Regions from separate parts of the Citricoccus sp. GCM10030269 genome, predicted to be linked through region 2. Evidence: riboswitches for the same ligand, from Rfam matches in the RefSeq annotation. Region 2 holds a riboswitch; each other region holds the start of a gene.

Region 1 (3,871 bases), 140 kb from region 2:
GCGGAGCTAGAGGAGACGCGCGCTCGCGGATACTCGGTGAACCGGGGCAGTTGGCGCTCAGAAATCTCGGGCGTCGGCGTCGCCCTACGCTTGGACGGCCCGGCAAAACCGGCCGAGTACGGGATTGCCATTGCCATCCCCACGCACCGTTTCGACCCGGACAAAGTCGAGTACTACGGCGAGCTCGTGGAAGAGGGGCGCGATCGCATCCTGGCCGCCGCGGGACTACGGCCGAAGCGGTAATCGATGGGGGCGTCGGCCCCGTCCTCTAGTCGCCTGCCTTACTTCCTTACTTCCGGACTGCTTGCTGCGTCGGGTTGCTCCATCGGAGCCTCGAAGAACTCGAGCTCGTGGCCGGCGGAAACCTCGAACGCCCGCCACATCCGCTCCCGGGTCTTCGGGTCGGCCGACGCCGCGTACGAGCTGACCAGCCGGATGGCCTCCTCCGTCGCCGCGTTGAACGCCGGATCCCCGTAGGTCCGTAACCAGTCGGCGAAGGGGTTCTCCGGCACGGCGTGATCCACCAGCCGGGTGCCGACGTCCATGTAGATCCAGTAGCACGGCAGTACCGCGGCGATCAGCACCCCGTAGTCTCCACGTGCGGCCGTGGCCAGTAGGTGGTTGACGTACGCCGTCGTCGTCGGGCTGGGTTCTGCCTCGGTCAGCGCCTCACCGAGCCAGCTGCCGTGCAGTTCGAGCTCGGCCACGATCGCCCCGTTGGCTCCCTGCGCCCAGAAGGCCTGCTCCGCCGGTGTGGGGGCCAGGGCGCTGGCCGCGGCGAGTGCCCGCGAATAGTCCAGTAGGTACAGCGCGTCCTGGCCCAGGTACCAGGTGAAGGTGTCCCGGTCCAGGGTTCCCTCGGCCAGGCCACGGACAAAGGCGCAACGGTCGACGGCGGCCCGCACCTGCGCGATCTCGTTCCACCACTGGCGGGCGATCGTCTTCGCGTCGGTCGCCACCGGGGTGAGCCCACGGTCCCAGAGTCCGGCGAAGTGATGGATGGGTCCGTGGCCCTGGCCGACGTCGAGCTGGTCTGCCGCGGCAATGGCCTCGGTCAGCCACTGTTTGGCCTGCCGGGCGGCGAGCTCCCAGTCGTCGTACTGCGGGCGCAGGGTGGCCAGTGCGGAGGAGAATGAGCAGCCGGTGCCGTGGGTGTTGTCCGTCTGCACCCGCGCTGCGCTGAACTCGACCGTAGCGCCAGCACCAGTACCGGCTCGGCTGTCCACCAGTGCATCCCGGGACTCGGTGCCCTCCAGATGGCCGCCCTTGGCCAGCACCAACACACCGTGCTGGGACGAGAGCCGCTGCGCCTGCTCGAGGGTCGCTTCCCACGTGGTGGCCGGCTCTTCACCGAGCAGCACGCCCAGCTCGGGGATGTTCGGAGTGACCAGGTCGGCCCGGCCCAGCAGATCCCGGACCGCCTCCTCGGCGTCCTTGTCCAGCAGCCGGTCACCGCTGGTGGCGACCATGACCGGGTCCAGCACCACGATGGGTGGGCGCACTCGATCCAGCCAGTCGGTGACGGCCAGGATGATCTCTCGGCTGGCCAGCATCCCGATCTTCACGGCATCGATGGCCACGTCATCGCTGACCGAGTCGAGTTGCTCGGTGAGGAAGCCGACCGGCGGAACGTGGATGCTCCGCACGCCTTGGGTGTTCTGGGCCGTCATCGCGGTGACCACGGCCATTCCGTAGCCGCCACACGCGGCGATGGACTTCAGGTCCGCCTGGATCCCCGCCCCGCCGGAGGGGTCGGTCCCGGCGATACTCAGCACGCGGAGGATAGCGGTTGCAGGGTCTCGTTGGGCAATGGAGCGTTCAACAGAAAAAGTGCGCGTCATAAGCGCGACATCCCTTCGCTAGTTCTAACTAGATCAGGTTCGACGGGTGTTCTCTCAGCCCCTTTTCGGGGCACCCCGTGTCACGTGGTGTGGTCAGAACTGTAGCGCAGGAAGCCGGTCTACGAGGCCGATCGGCTCGCGCGGGTAGCCTGTCCGTCCGGATCGCGAGACGATTCACCGGCGATCTTCAACACGCGTTCTGGGACCGGTTGCTGCTGCTTCTTGGCGATCGCAATGTAGGCATGGGCAGCAGCACGCCTGTTCCGCAGATAGCGGCCCTGGAGCGCTTCCTTAGACGTCTGCTTGGCCATGTGCAGTCCCGTTCGGTTGAGTGTCGGCGATGTCAACGGCAGATTCGCCTTCTTCATTGTCTACCCCAGAGGGTACTCCCAGCACTACACCGAGGGCATCTAAGGCGAACAATCTCGCTTTTTCGCTCGGCGCGTTCTCACCCAAGTACTCCAACATGATGATGGCTGCATACGCGTCTTGGTCACGCAACAGATTGACGTTGGAATCGTCGTCGTTTACCTCGTCCTCGGTCGACGCGTTGTCGACTTCCACTGCCAGATCAGAAACCGACAGAAGTCGGTCCACAGACCATCGCGCGTTTTCCCACCACTGGGCTTCCAACGACGTCTCGCGCGACGTGTCGGCTGAACGAGTGACTCCTCGGTAGGCGATGGCGGCTGCACCGAGCGCCGCCATGCCGCCGAGCCCCGCGCTGGTGGAGAACGCATAGCCCCATGAGGTCAGGGCATGTAGCGAGATGGGCCACGCAGAGTGCGTCAAGAGTCCAGCCGCCACTCCGATCAGGAACGCGCCGGCAATCCACGTGGGCAGAACCCACGGCCTGGGAAAGCCCACGGAATCGCTAGTCATCGAACCGCCCCTTACCGTGAGGGAATATCGAGAAATTCCAGCGCGCCCTCAACTACGGCCAATCCTGCCAAGCCAAACGGACGAGATAAGGTCCTAGCTCACATCGCGTGGTGTCAACTCTTCCCAAGCCCTGGCCAGCTCTGCGGCAGCGTGCCGCGGGTGCTGCGCCGCGCAGATCCAGGACACGACGGCGGCTCCGTCCAGGCCCGCGGTGCGCAGGCCCGGCAGATCGTCCGGGACCACGCCGCCGATCGCGACGGCGGGCAGGTGGGTGGAGGCGGCGAGCCGCCCGATACGTTCTGCGCCGATGGGTTCTGGCGCGTCGGCCTTGGACACGGTGGTGCGCAGGGCGCCGATGCCGAGGTAGTCCACGCGGGCGTCGCTAGCCTCAGCGGCGGTGATCTGTTCCGGGGTGGCGGCACTGAGCCCGAGGACCGCGTCCGGGCCGATGAGCCGCCGCACATCCTCAACAGGCAGATCGTCTTGACCGACGTGCACTCCGTGGACGCGGGCGCCGCGGTTCCGGGCGGCGAGGTAGACGTCCACACGGTCATTGACCAGCAAGGTCACGTGTTGCGGGAGCACCTCGGACAGTGACTGCAGCAGGTCGACCTGCTGGCGGGCCGGGGTGTTTTTCTCTCGCAACTGCACCGTGGTGACCCCACCGGCGACGGCGGCCGCGACGGTGTCGACGAGTGTCCGCCCGGCGCCGTTGGCCTGGTCGGAATCGGTGACGAGGTAGATGGAGAGATCGATCGGGATCGGGTCATCCGCACCGATAGTCGCATTCATGCCGACCTCCCCGAGGAAGCGCTGGCGGTGTCCATCGTGATCCGGGCCCGTTCGGTGAGGTCCTCGGTGGTGATGGCGTCCAGCGCATCGAGGAAGGCGACAGCGAAAGAGCCCGGTCGCTCCCTCTGCTGGACTGCCAACTCGGCGGCCACCGCGAACACCGTGCATGCGGTCACGGTGGTGGAGAGCCGGTGTTGGTCGGTCGAGGCGAAAGCCGCGACGGCGGCGCCCAGCAGGCAGCCGGCTCCGGTGACCCGGGTGAGCAGTGGATGCCCGTTGTCGATGCGGACTACCGTCTCGCCATCGGTGACGACGTCCACGTCACCCGAGACGGCGACGACCGCACCAGTCCCGTG
Region 2 (3,871 bases):
GCTTCTGCCCACCGGAGAGCTTCGAGGTGTCCCGGTCCAGGGAGATTCCCTCGTCGGCGCCGAGACCGACGGCGGACAGCGCGTCCCGGACCCGTTCCCAGATCTCCTCGCGCGGCACCTGCAGATTCTCGGCGCCGAACGCCACGTCGTCCCCCACCCGGGAGAGAATCACCTGCGTCTCCGGGTCCTGCTGCACCAGCCCGGCATGTCCACGCTGCTCCCGGGACGACACACCGTTGACGAGGAGCCGGCCGGTCTCCTCAGACTCGTCGGCAGGGTCCAGAACCCCGGCGAGCGCGTACAACAGCGTCGACTTGCCCGCACCGGAGGGACCGGCCAGCAGCACCTTCTGGCCCGCCGGCACCGTCAGATCCAGACCGGCGACGGCGGCGGCGGACCGACCAGCGTGCCGCCAACCCCAGCCCTCGGCGCGGACGGTCGCCCCGGACACCGTCCCGGATCCAGCACCGGAAACGGCCCCCGGACCAGCACCCGGGCCAGTCCCCGGTCGGGCCCGAGATTCAGCCCCTGGTCCAGCCTTGGCCAATGGTCAGGCCACCGACTCCTGATGCGCACGGCGGGACGCCAAGGCGGACAGCGCGCCGGTGGCGGCCAGCCCGCGGGTGGCCAGCCACGAGAGCAGACCGGCGATCAAGAGCCCGGACACCCCGACCAGAGCCACGTAGATCAGCTTCCAGTCCATCGTGTACTCGGGGAACCAGTTGAAGATGAAGGCGTCGTTGATCCCGCCGAACAGACCGGTGAGCAATCCGGCGAGCAGGGCCACCGGCAGCGTGAATCGGCGGTAGAGGAACAGCAGCAGGATCAGCTCGGCGCCGAGTCCCTGGACCAGTCCGGAGGCCAGCACGGTGAGCCCGAACTGGGAACCCAGCAGGGCCGAGACGGTGGCGGCGACGAGTTCGGTAAACAGGGCCGCTCCGGGCCGGCGGATGATGAGCCCGCCGAGCACGGCGGGGAACAGCCACAACCCCGCCACGAGTCCCGACGACGGCGGGAACGCCGCGAAGGCCGGGCTGAGGCCCGCGTAGGCCAGATTCCAGGCCCAGAAGATCACCCCGGAGGCCACGGCGATCACCGCGGCCACCACGATGTCCACGACGCGCCACGTGCGGCGATTCTGAGCGGTGGTGGTCCCCGTGGTGGCCCCCGTGCTGGTCGCCGTGTTGTGCGCCGTTGGCCGTCCCGGATCGGACGTACCGCCCGCGGTGGGTGAGCTTCCGGCCTCCGGCGAGCGGCCGGCGTCGGGAGTGGTGTGTTGGTGATTGGTCTGGGATGAGACCATGTTGTCCTCCTCAAGGTTCCAAGGAGGGGGATGAAACGGACTCCGCGGTTTCCACGGTTTCCGGTGAACCGGACCGGTGGACGGTGTTCTGAAGTTTCATCAGAGAACTCGACTTCCTTCGCCGGTGCTAGCCGGTGCAGGTTCGAGGGTCTGCGCTGCGCGCACTCTCAGCACCCGGAGGTGCTCCCCTGTCGTTCACAGTGTCCGTCCAGCATAATGCACCACAGAAGCGATCAACCCACCGAGCGGATAGGCTGGACGCGACCACACAGCCCAGCCGGGAGGACACCCCCATGAACAAGCTCACGGAACGCATCATCAGTACCGCGATCACCCTCATCGGTGGCTATGTCGGCACCAAGATCGTTGACTACACCTGGCGCAAGGCCACCGGGCACGACGCCCCCAAGGACGTCGACGACACCGAGAACAACATGTGGGGCGCCATCACCTTCGCCACCATCTCTGCCGGCATCACGGCACTGATCCGCGTGACCTCGCAGCGCGGCGCGAAGAAGGCCAGCAAGGCCATGGCCGCTCGCTCGCAGGCCAAGAAGGCCAAGATCGGCACCGGCGAGGTCTGAGAGTCAGTCCCGGTCCGAGGAATCGGTCGGGTCCGGGGTGGGCACCGTGCGCTCATCGGCTGAACTGACGGGCTTACCCTCGTCGTCCTGACGCGCGACCACGTCGGCCAGCTCGTCCACGTACAGGTACTCCGGCCTGAGGTGTTTGGTGCGGTAACCGGCTCGGCCCACCAAGTGTGCGGACACCGGTGCGGTGAGCATCTGCAGCACCCACGCCAGCAGCAGGACGGGGATCCACACCCACGCCCGCCACGCCAGGGCCACCGCCGTCAGCACGAGTAGCAGTCCCAGCACCTGGGGCTTGGTGCCGGCATGCATCCGGGACAATTGGTCGGGGAACCGGAACAGACCGATGCCCGCCACCGTGGACAACAGGGACCCGAGGACCAGCAGGACCGCAGCGAGGCCGTCGGCGATCACCGGCCACTCCGGCAGGCCGTTCAGCACATCACCCATGTTCGCTCGGCTCCTTCCGTGACTCCGCCACGAACCGGGAGATCGTCACGGATCCGATGAATCCGATCACCGAGGCCGCCACCACGAACATCACGTGGTCCGTGTGGTGGTTGACGGCCATGTCCACGCAGAGCGCCGAAGACACGGTGATCAGCAGCACGTCCGTGGCGATGGCCCGGTCCAGGATGGACGGCCCCCGGACGATCCGGTAGATCGCGGCCAACGCGCCCAGGCCGAGCAGCACGATGCAGACGATCCCGGCGATCTCGAGCATGGTCATCAGCGCGCCTCCCCTTCTGGTCCTTCTGAGCCGGCCGGGTCTGAGGTGGCTGGGTCTGAGCTGGTCGCATCCGAACCGGCCGCTTCGCTGTCCTTGACCAGCGCCAGATCGGCTTTGGTGCCAATGGCACGGATGACAGCGGCCTCCGTTTCAAGCGCCCGGGCTCGGAACAGCTCGACCTCCTCCATGCTCTCCATGTTGAGGCAGTGCAGGAACAGGGTCGACGTCGGCCGGTCCACATCGATCACCAGCGAACCGGGGACCAACGCCAGGGCGTGACCGGTGAGGGTGACGATGAGGTCATCGTGGCTGCGCAGCCGCACGGCCACCACCGCGTTGACGATCCCCGGACCACGAACAATGGCGTCCCGCGCCACCGAGACCGACGCGGTCACCACATGCCACAGGAACCGGACCGTGAAGACCAGGACGTACCAGAGGTTGATCCGGTCCGAGAAGCTCACCTTCGGCAGCCGATAGAACCACAACACCAGAAGCGAAACCCCGACGCCGGCCACCAGGACCCCTGGAGAGAAGTCCTGCCACAGTGCGCCCCACGTGAGCGTCAACCCCAACAGGATCACCCATTGGCTCCACCACTGGGCACGTTCTTCGGGTGCACCCTGGTCGGGCTGCGCGGCGGAGTGGTGCTGGCTGGAGTCGTGCTGGCTGGTGTCATGCCGGCGAGGGTCATGCTGATTGAGACTCATGGCCGCCCGCCTTCCGCTCCGCCGGCCGGTGCGCTGGCGGATTCGCCGCTGGGTTCGCTGGCCGGTTCGGTAACCTCGTGCTCGTGCCGGCGGGTACCGGCGTCGTGCCCTTCGCTGTCTCCTTCGAGAGGCTCCATCTTCCCGGGACCGGACTGGTCCCGTTCCGGGACATCGATGCCCTGCTCCTCCAGGCCGCCCACGTCCCTCAGAGCCTGGGCGGCCGCGTCCCGGCCCAGGACCGCCTCGATGTAGGGAGTGCGGGTGAGCATATCCGTGGAGGCGCGGTCGGAGAACGCATAGAGCGGACTGGCCAGTACCGTGAACGCCAGACCGAGCGTGACCAGACCGATGGTCGGATAGACCATGCCTCGCGCTGGCCCCTTGGCCAGCTTGGTCTTGACGGCGCGCCCGTCTCGCCGAGCCTCCGACTCCTCCAGCGCGATGGTCAGCTTGGCCGGAGGATGTTCCACGTCCTCCATCCGCCGCCAGAAGGCCCGCGCCCACACCCTGACCATCACCAGCAGGGTCAGCAGCGAGG
Region 3 (3,871 bases), on a different contig from region 2:
GCGGGCCTGTCCGATGGCGAAGTTGTCCACGACGCCGGTGCGGGCCAGGCCGTCGACGATGACCTTGGCCAGGAGTCCGCCGATGACCAGGCCCGAGATCACCTGGATGATCAACCGGATCATGAACAGGTCCTGGCCGTACCATCCCGAACGCAGTGCCGAGTAGAAGAACACCAGTCCCGCCCCGAGTAGCCCGGACAGGGCGTAGATGAGCCAGCTGTAGTTGCGGTAGCGCGTGAGCGCGAAGGGGATCTCGCTGCCGATGCCCTGGATGGCGGCGGCGACGAACAGCAGCGGTCCCACGGCCGAGCCGAGGAACACGACCTCGATCACGGAGGCCAGGACCTCGGCGATGACGCCGGCGAACGGCCGTTGGACGATCGCGATGGCGATGGGGGCGACCAGCAGCCAGCTGCCGGCCAGGAAATGTTCGGAGAGGTCTCCGGCCGGTCCCATGGCCAGCCGCAGTGCGGTCCAGGCCTGGACGAAGACCCAGTACAGGAAGCCGAAGACCACTCCCAGCACGACGAGCAGGACGAGATCCTTCAGGGCCCAGGAGGGGCGGGTGCGGGCAGTCGGGTGCCCGTGGACTGATGACATCACGGTTGGTCTCCTCCCGCTCAGCGCGCGCTGGGGCTGTTCAGGGACAGCGTCGCGTGCGTGGTGACGTGCTGGACCGTGCGGCCGGTCAACACCCAACCGGCGGCGATGGTCTCCAGCACTTGGGCGAGATCGCCGGACAACCGCGTGACGTAGTGATCGGACTCGACCTCGACCCCGGTGGAACGCGCATGGTCGATGGCCGCGTAGATGTCCCGCATGTGGTCGCCACCGGCGCGGGCCGTGCCAGCATCGGCGAGGGGGTACAGCGCCCAGTCGGCCACGCAGCTCACGCCCGCGGGCTCCAGGGTGGGGACCTCGGAGACGAGGGCCGCGCCGCCGTCGGGAATCTCGCACGTCACTCCGCCAGGGCAGCCGCGGGAGAGATGCACGGCGGCGGAGACGTGGGCCCCGGTGCAGGCGGCCGCCGCGATCACCTGGCTCACGTAGCGAAGCACGTCTTGTTCGGCACCGGAGACGTAGGTGCTGACGACGCCGGTGGTGACGTCCACACCGGTGGGATCGGCTTGGCCGAGGGCGTCCAGGATGATCTGGACGTAGTCGTCCGACATGACGGACAGGGTGAATCGTGCACCGACGCCGAACTCCTGAGGAGTGGGATCGAAAGCGGTGCTCTCGATGGCGGTGGGGATGGGTGTCTGCATGGTCGCGCCCTTCGTGGTGATTAACGGGGCACGGGAATTTCTTCGCTCAACGTCCCTGCGCTGGCATGATCCAGATCAGGTTCGACGGTCGAAACTTGAGAAGTTTCCTCTCAGCCCGGCTCACCGGACTCCCGTGTTGATACGGCAGTCTAGGGCATTCGTGAATCCGCCTTCACTACCGACTTTGCCTCCGGATTCATCAGGTCGGCCATCAGCTCGTCCGAGCGCCGCTGGCCTTCGAGGTCGCTCATCCCGCCGGTGATGAGCAGCTCGTCCGCCCCGGTGAAGGACATCAGTGAGTCGACCTCTGCCCTGACCTCCTCGGCGGTTCCATAGATCGAGGTGGCGAGGGAGTCCGTGACGCGCTGCCGTGCGCGCTCGGTGAGGCCGCCGTCGTCGAGCCGTGCCTTGATGTGGTCCACGGGCTCCAGCGGGCGGAACTCGCCCATGACGCGCGACTGCGCCAGGGCCCACGCTTCCGGCAGCAGCAGGTCACGAGCCGCCTCCCGAGTGTCCGCGACGGCCAGATTCGCCGAGACGATGACGTAGGGCTCGGGATACCACTGTGAGGGTCGGAACTCCTCCCGGTAACGAGCGATCCCCTCGTGCTCGGAGGCGCCCTCGTGCTGAGACACGCCGTCGCGCTGAGACACCGTCGGCCCGCCCACGACGACGGCCAGCCCCGCCTGGGCGGCCCACCTCAGTCCCTGCCCGGTCGCCAGGACGAACAGCGGCGTGGCGGCGTGGTTCCGCGGCCGGGCGGTGAAGGGCCCCGTTCCGTTGAGGAATCGCAACAGCTCGGCGAGGTCCTCGGGGAATTGCTTCGCGGCGTCCTTGTCCCGGCGCAGGGCGTGGCGCACGGCCGGAGTGAACCCCACGGAGCGTCCCAGACCCAGATCGATCCGTCCCGGAAACAGCGCCTCGAGAGTGGCCGTCTGTTCGGCCACCACCAACGGTTGGTGATTGGGCAGCATGACCCCTCCGGAGCCGACCCGGATGCGGTCCGTCCGTGCCGCGATCGCCGTCATCAGCAGCGTGGGAGTGGAACCGGCGATGCCCGGAACGCCATGGTGTTCAGCCACCCAGAAGCGGTGATAGCCGAGTCGTTCCGCGCGCTGGGCCCGCGCGATGACCCCTTCGAGCACCTCGGGCTCGGTGGCCTCGGTCAGGGAGTTGGCGCGGTCGAGGATGGACACGGTCGGGCGCGACTGGCCCAGTGGGCTCGGAGGGGTCACTGAAGCTGGTGCGTTCGGTGGGGTCGGAGGGGTCATGCCGGGGTTAACACCAACCGCTGCAGAAGTATTGCTTTCGCGGCACGACACCCCAGCCTGTTGCAATAGTGTGTGCAACACACTAACGTGTGGGTCATGAACGAAGAACTGGCGTCCTCTCTCGCGACGCATCGGCAGGAGCTGCGGCGCGGCACCCTCGTGGTGGCGTGCCTGGTGGCCTGCCGGACACCCCGTTATGGCTACGCGCTGCTGGAGTACCTCGCCGCGGTCGGGCTGGACGCCGAAGCCAACACCCTCTATCCCCTGCTGCGCCGCCTGGAAGGGCAGGGGTTGCTGAAGGCGGAGTGGAACACGGACGAATCCCGTCCGCGCAAGTACTACAGCCTCACCGAGGACGGAGCCACCATGGCCGACGAGCTTCGGGATGAATGGACACGACTCTCGGCCAGCATGGCCGCACTCTGGAAGGAACCCTCCTGATGAGCTCCCTGACCGCTCGATACATCGACCAGGTGGTCTCGCACCTGCCCGAGGGCCAGCGCGCTGACATCCAGCGCGAACTCTCGGCACTGATCTCGGACATGTTGGACGAACGTCTGGCCACCGGTACGGGTGCCGGCGCTGAACGGGAGGTCCTGGAAGAATTGGGAGATCCCTCCCAGTTGGCCGCGAAATACCGCAACACGCCGAACTACCTGATCGGTCCGGAACTCTATCCGGTCTACCTGCGGACCCTGCGATGGCTGATTCCCGTCGTGCTGCTGATCTCCCTGGTGGCCAACATCGTGGTGTACACCGCCACGGAGGCCGAAGCGGAGCTCGGCGCCATGATTGGCGCGGTCATCGGACCGATGATCAACGCCGTGTTCATCGCGCTGGGCGCTGTGACGGCGTTCTTCTGGGTGTTCGAACGGGTGGCCTCGCCACGAGATCGCGGGAAACTGGCGAAGGATGCTGGCCGGCGATGGAGTGTCGACGAGCTGGAGTTGGAGATCGTCAACGCCCGCGAGGCACGATCAGAGGCCGTGGTCAGCCTGGTGTTCGTCGCCTTCATGGCGCTGCTGCCGGTGATTCCCACTTCGTTCCTCTACGTGGGGCACCTGAACGATGGTGGATCGTTCCTCAACCCGGCGCTCTGGGCCTTCTGGCTACCCGCCTACTACGTATTGCTGGCCCTGGTGGCCGCCCTGGCGGTCTGGACCATCGTGCGCGGAGCTGTTTCTCGGGCCCAGATCGTGGCTCGAGTGGTACTGGATGTGGCTGCGGCGCTCTTCCTCACGATGGCCGTGATCACCCAGGAGATCATCGACCCGGCCATCGACTCCGGCATCATGCAGACCTCCGGTCTGACCGACTGGGTGGATGTGCTCTATC

The links. Region 2 has a riboswitch for thiamine pyrophosphate ahead of ACFQQD_RS13875 (ECF transporter S component). Riboswitches for the same ligand answer to the same signal wherever they lie in the genome.
Region 1: it holds a riboswitch for thiamine pyrophosphate, as region 2 does, so the genes downstream of both, ACFQQD_RS13265 (bifunctional hydroxymethylpyrimidine kinase/phosphomethylpyrimidine kinase) here and ACFQQD_RS13875 (ECF transporter S component) in region 2, are expected to answer to the same signal.
Region 3: it holds a riboswitch for thiamine pyrophosphate, as region 2 does, so the genes downstream of both, ACFQQD_RS04620 (YkoF family thiamine/hydroxymethylpyrimidine-binding protein) here and ACFQQD_RS13875 (ECF transporter S component) in region 2, are expected to answer to the same signal.

Annotation. Positions count from the first base shown of each region.
Region 1 covers NZ_JBHTCV010000006.1:48,737-52,607, forward strand. The annotation lists gene ACFQQD_RS13260 (IclR family transcriptional regulator) at 1-243, shown strand, start outside; gene ACFQQD_RS13265 (bifunctional hydroxymethylpyrimidine kinase/phosphomethylpyrimidine kinase) at 282-1,841, opposite strand; TPP riboswitch at 1,835-1,929, opposite strand; gene ACFQQD_RS13270 (hypothetical protein) at 2,133-2,723, opposite strand; gene thiE (thiamine phosphate synthase) at 2,817-3,515, opposite strand; gene thiM (hydroxyethylthiazole kinase) at 3,512-3,871, opposite strand, start outside.
Region 2 covers NZ_JBHTCV010000006.1:183,915-187,785, reverse strand. The annotation lists gene ACFQQD_RS13880 (ABC transporter ATP-binding protein) at 1-451, opposite strand, end outside; gene ACFQQD_RS13875 (ECF transporter S component) at 551-1,303, opposite strand; TPP riboswitch at 1,400-1,503, opposite strand; gene ACFQQD_RS13870 (DUF4235 domain-containing protein) at 1,597-1,887, shown strand; gene mnhG (monovalent cation/H(+) antiporter subunit G) at 1,891-2,343, opposite strand; gene ACFQQD_RS13860 (monovalent cation/H+ antiporter complex subunit F) at 2,336-2,617, opposite strand; gene ACFQQD_RS13855 (Na+/H+ antiporter subunit E) at 2,623-3,333, opposite strand; gene ACFQQD_RS13850 (Na+/H+ antiporter subunit D) at 3,330-3,871, opposite strand, start outside.
Region 3 covers NZ_JBHTCV010000002.1:328,105-331,975, forward strand. The annotation lists gene ACFQQD_RS04615 (ECF transporter S component) at 1-600, opposite strand, end outside; gene ACFQQD_RS04620 (YkoF family thiamine/hydroxymethylpyrimidine-binding protein) at 621-1,265, opposite strand; TPP riboswitch at 1,300-1,410, opposite strand; gene ACFQQD_RS04625 (MsnO8 family LLM class oxidoreductase) at 1,415-2,461, opposite strand; gene ACFQQD_RS04630 (PadR family transcriptional regulator) at 2,633-2,977, shown strand; gene ACFQQD_RS04635 (hypothetical protein) at 2,977-3,871, shown strand, end outside.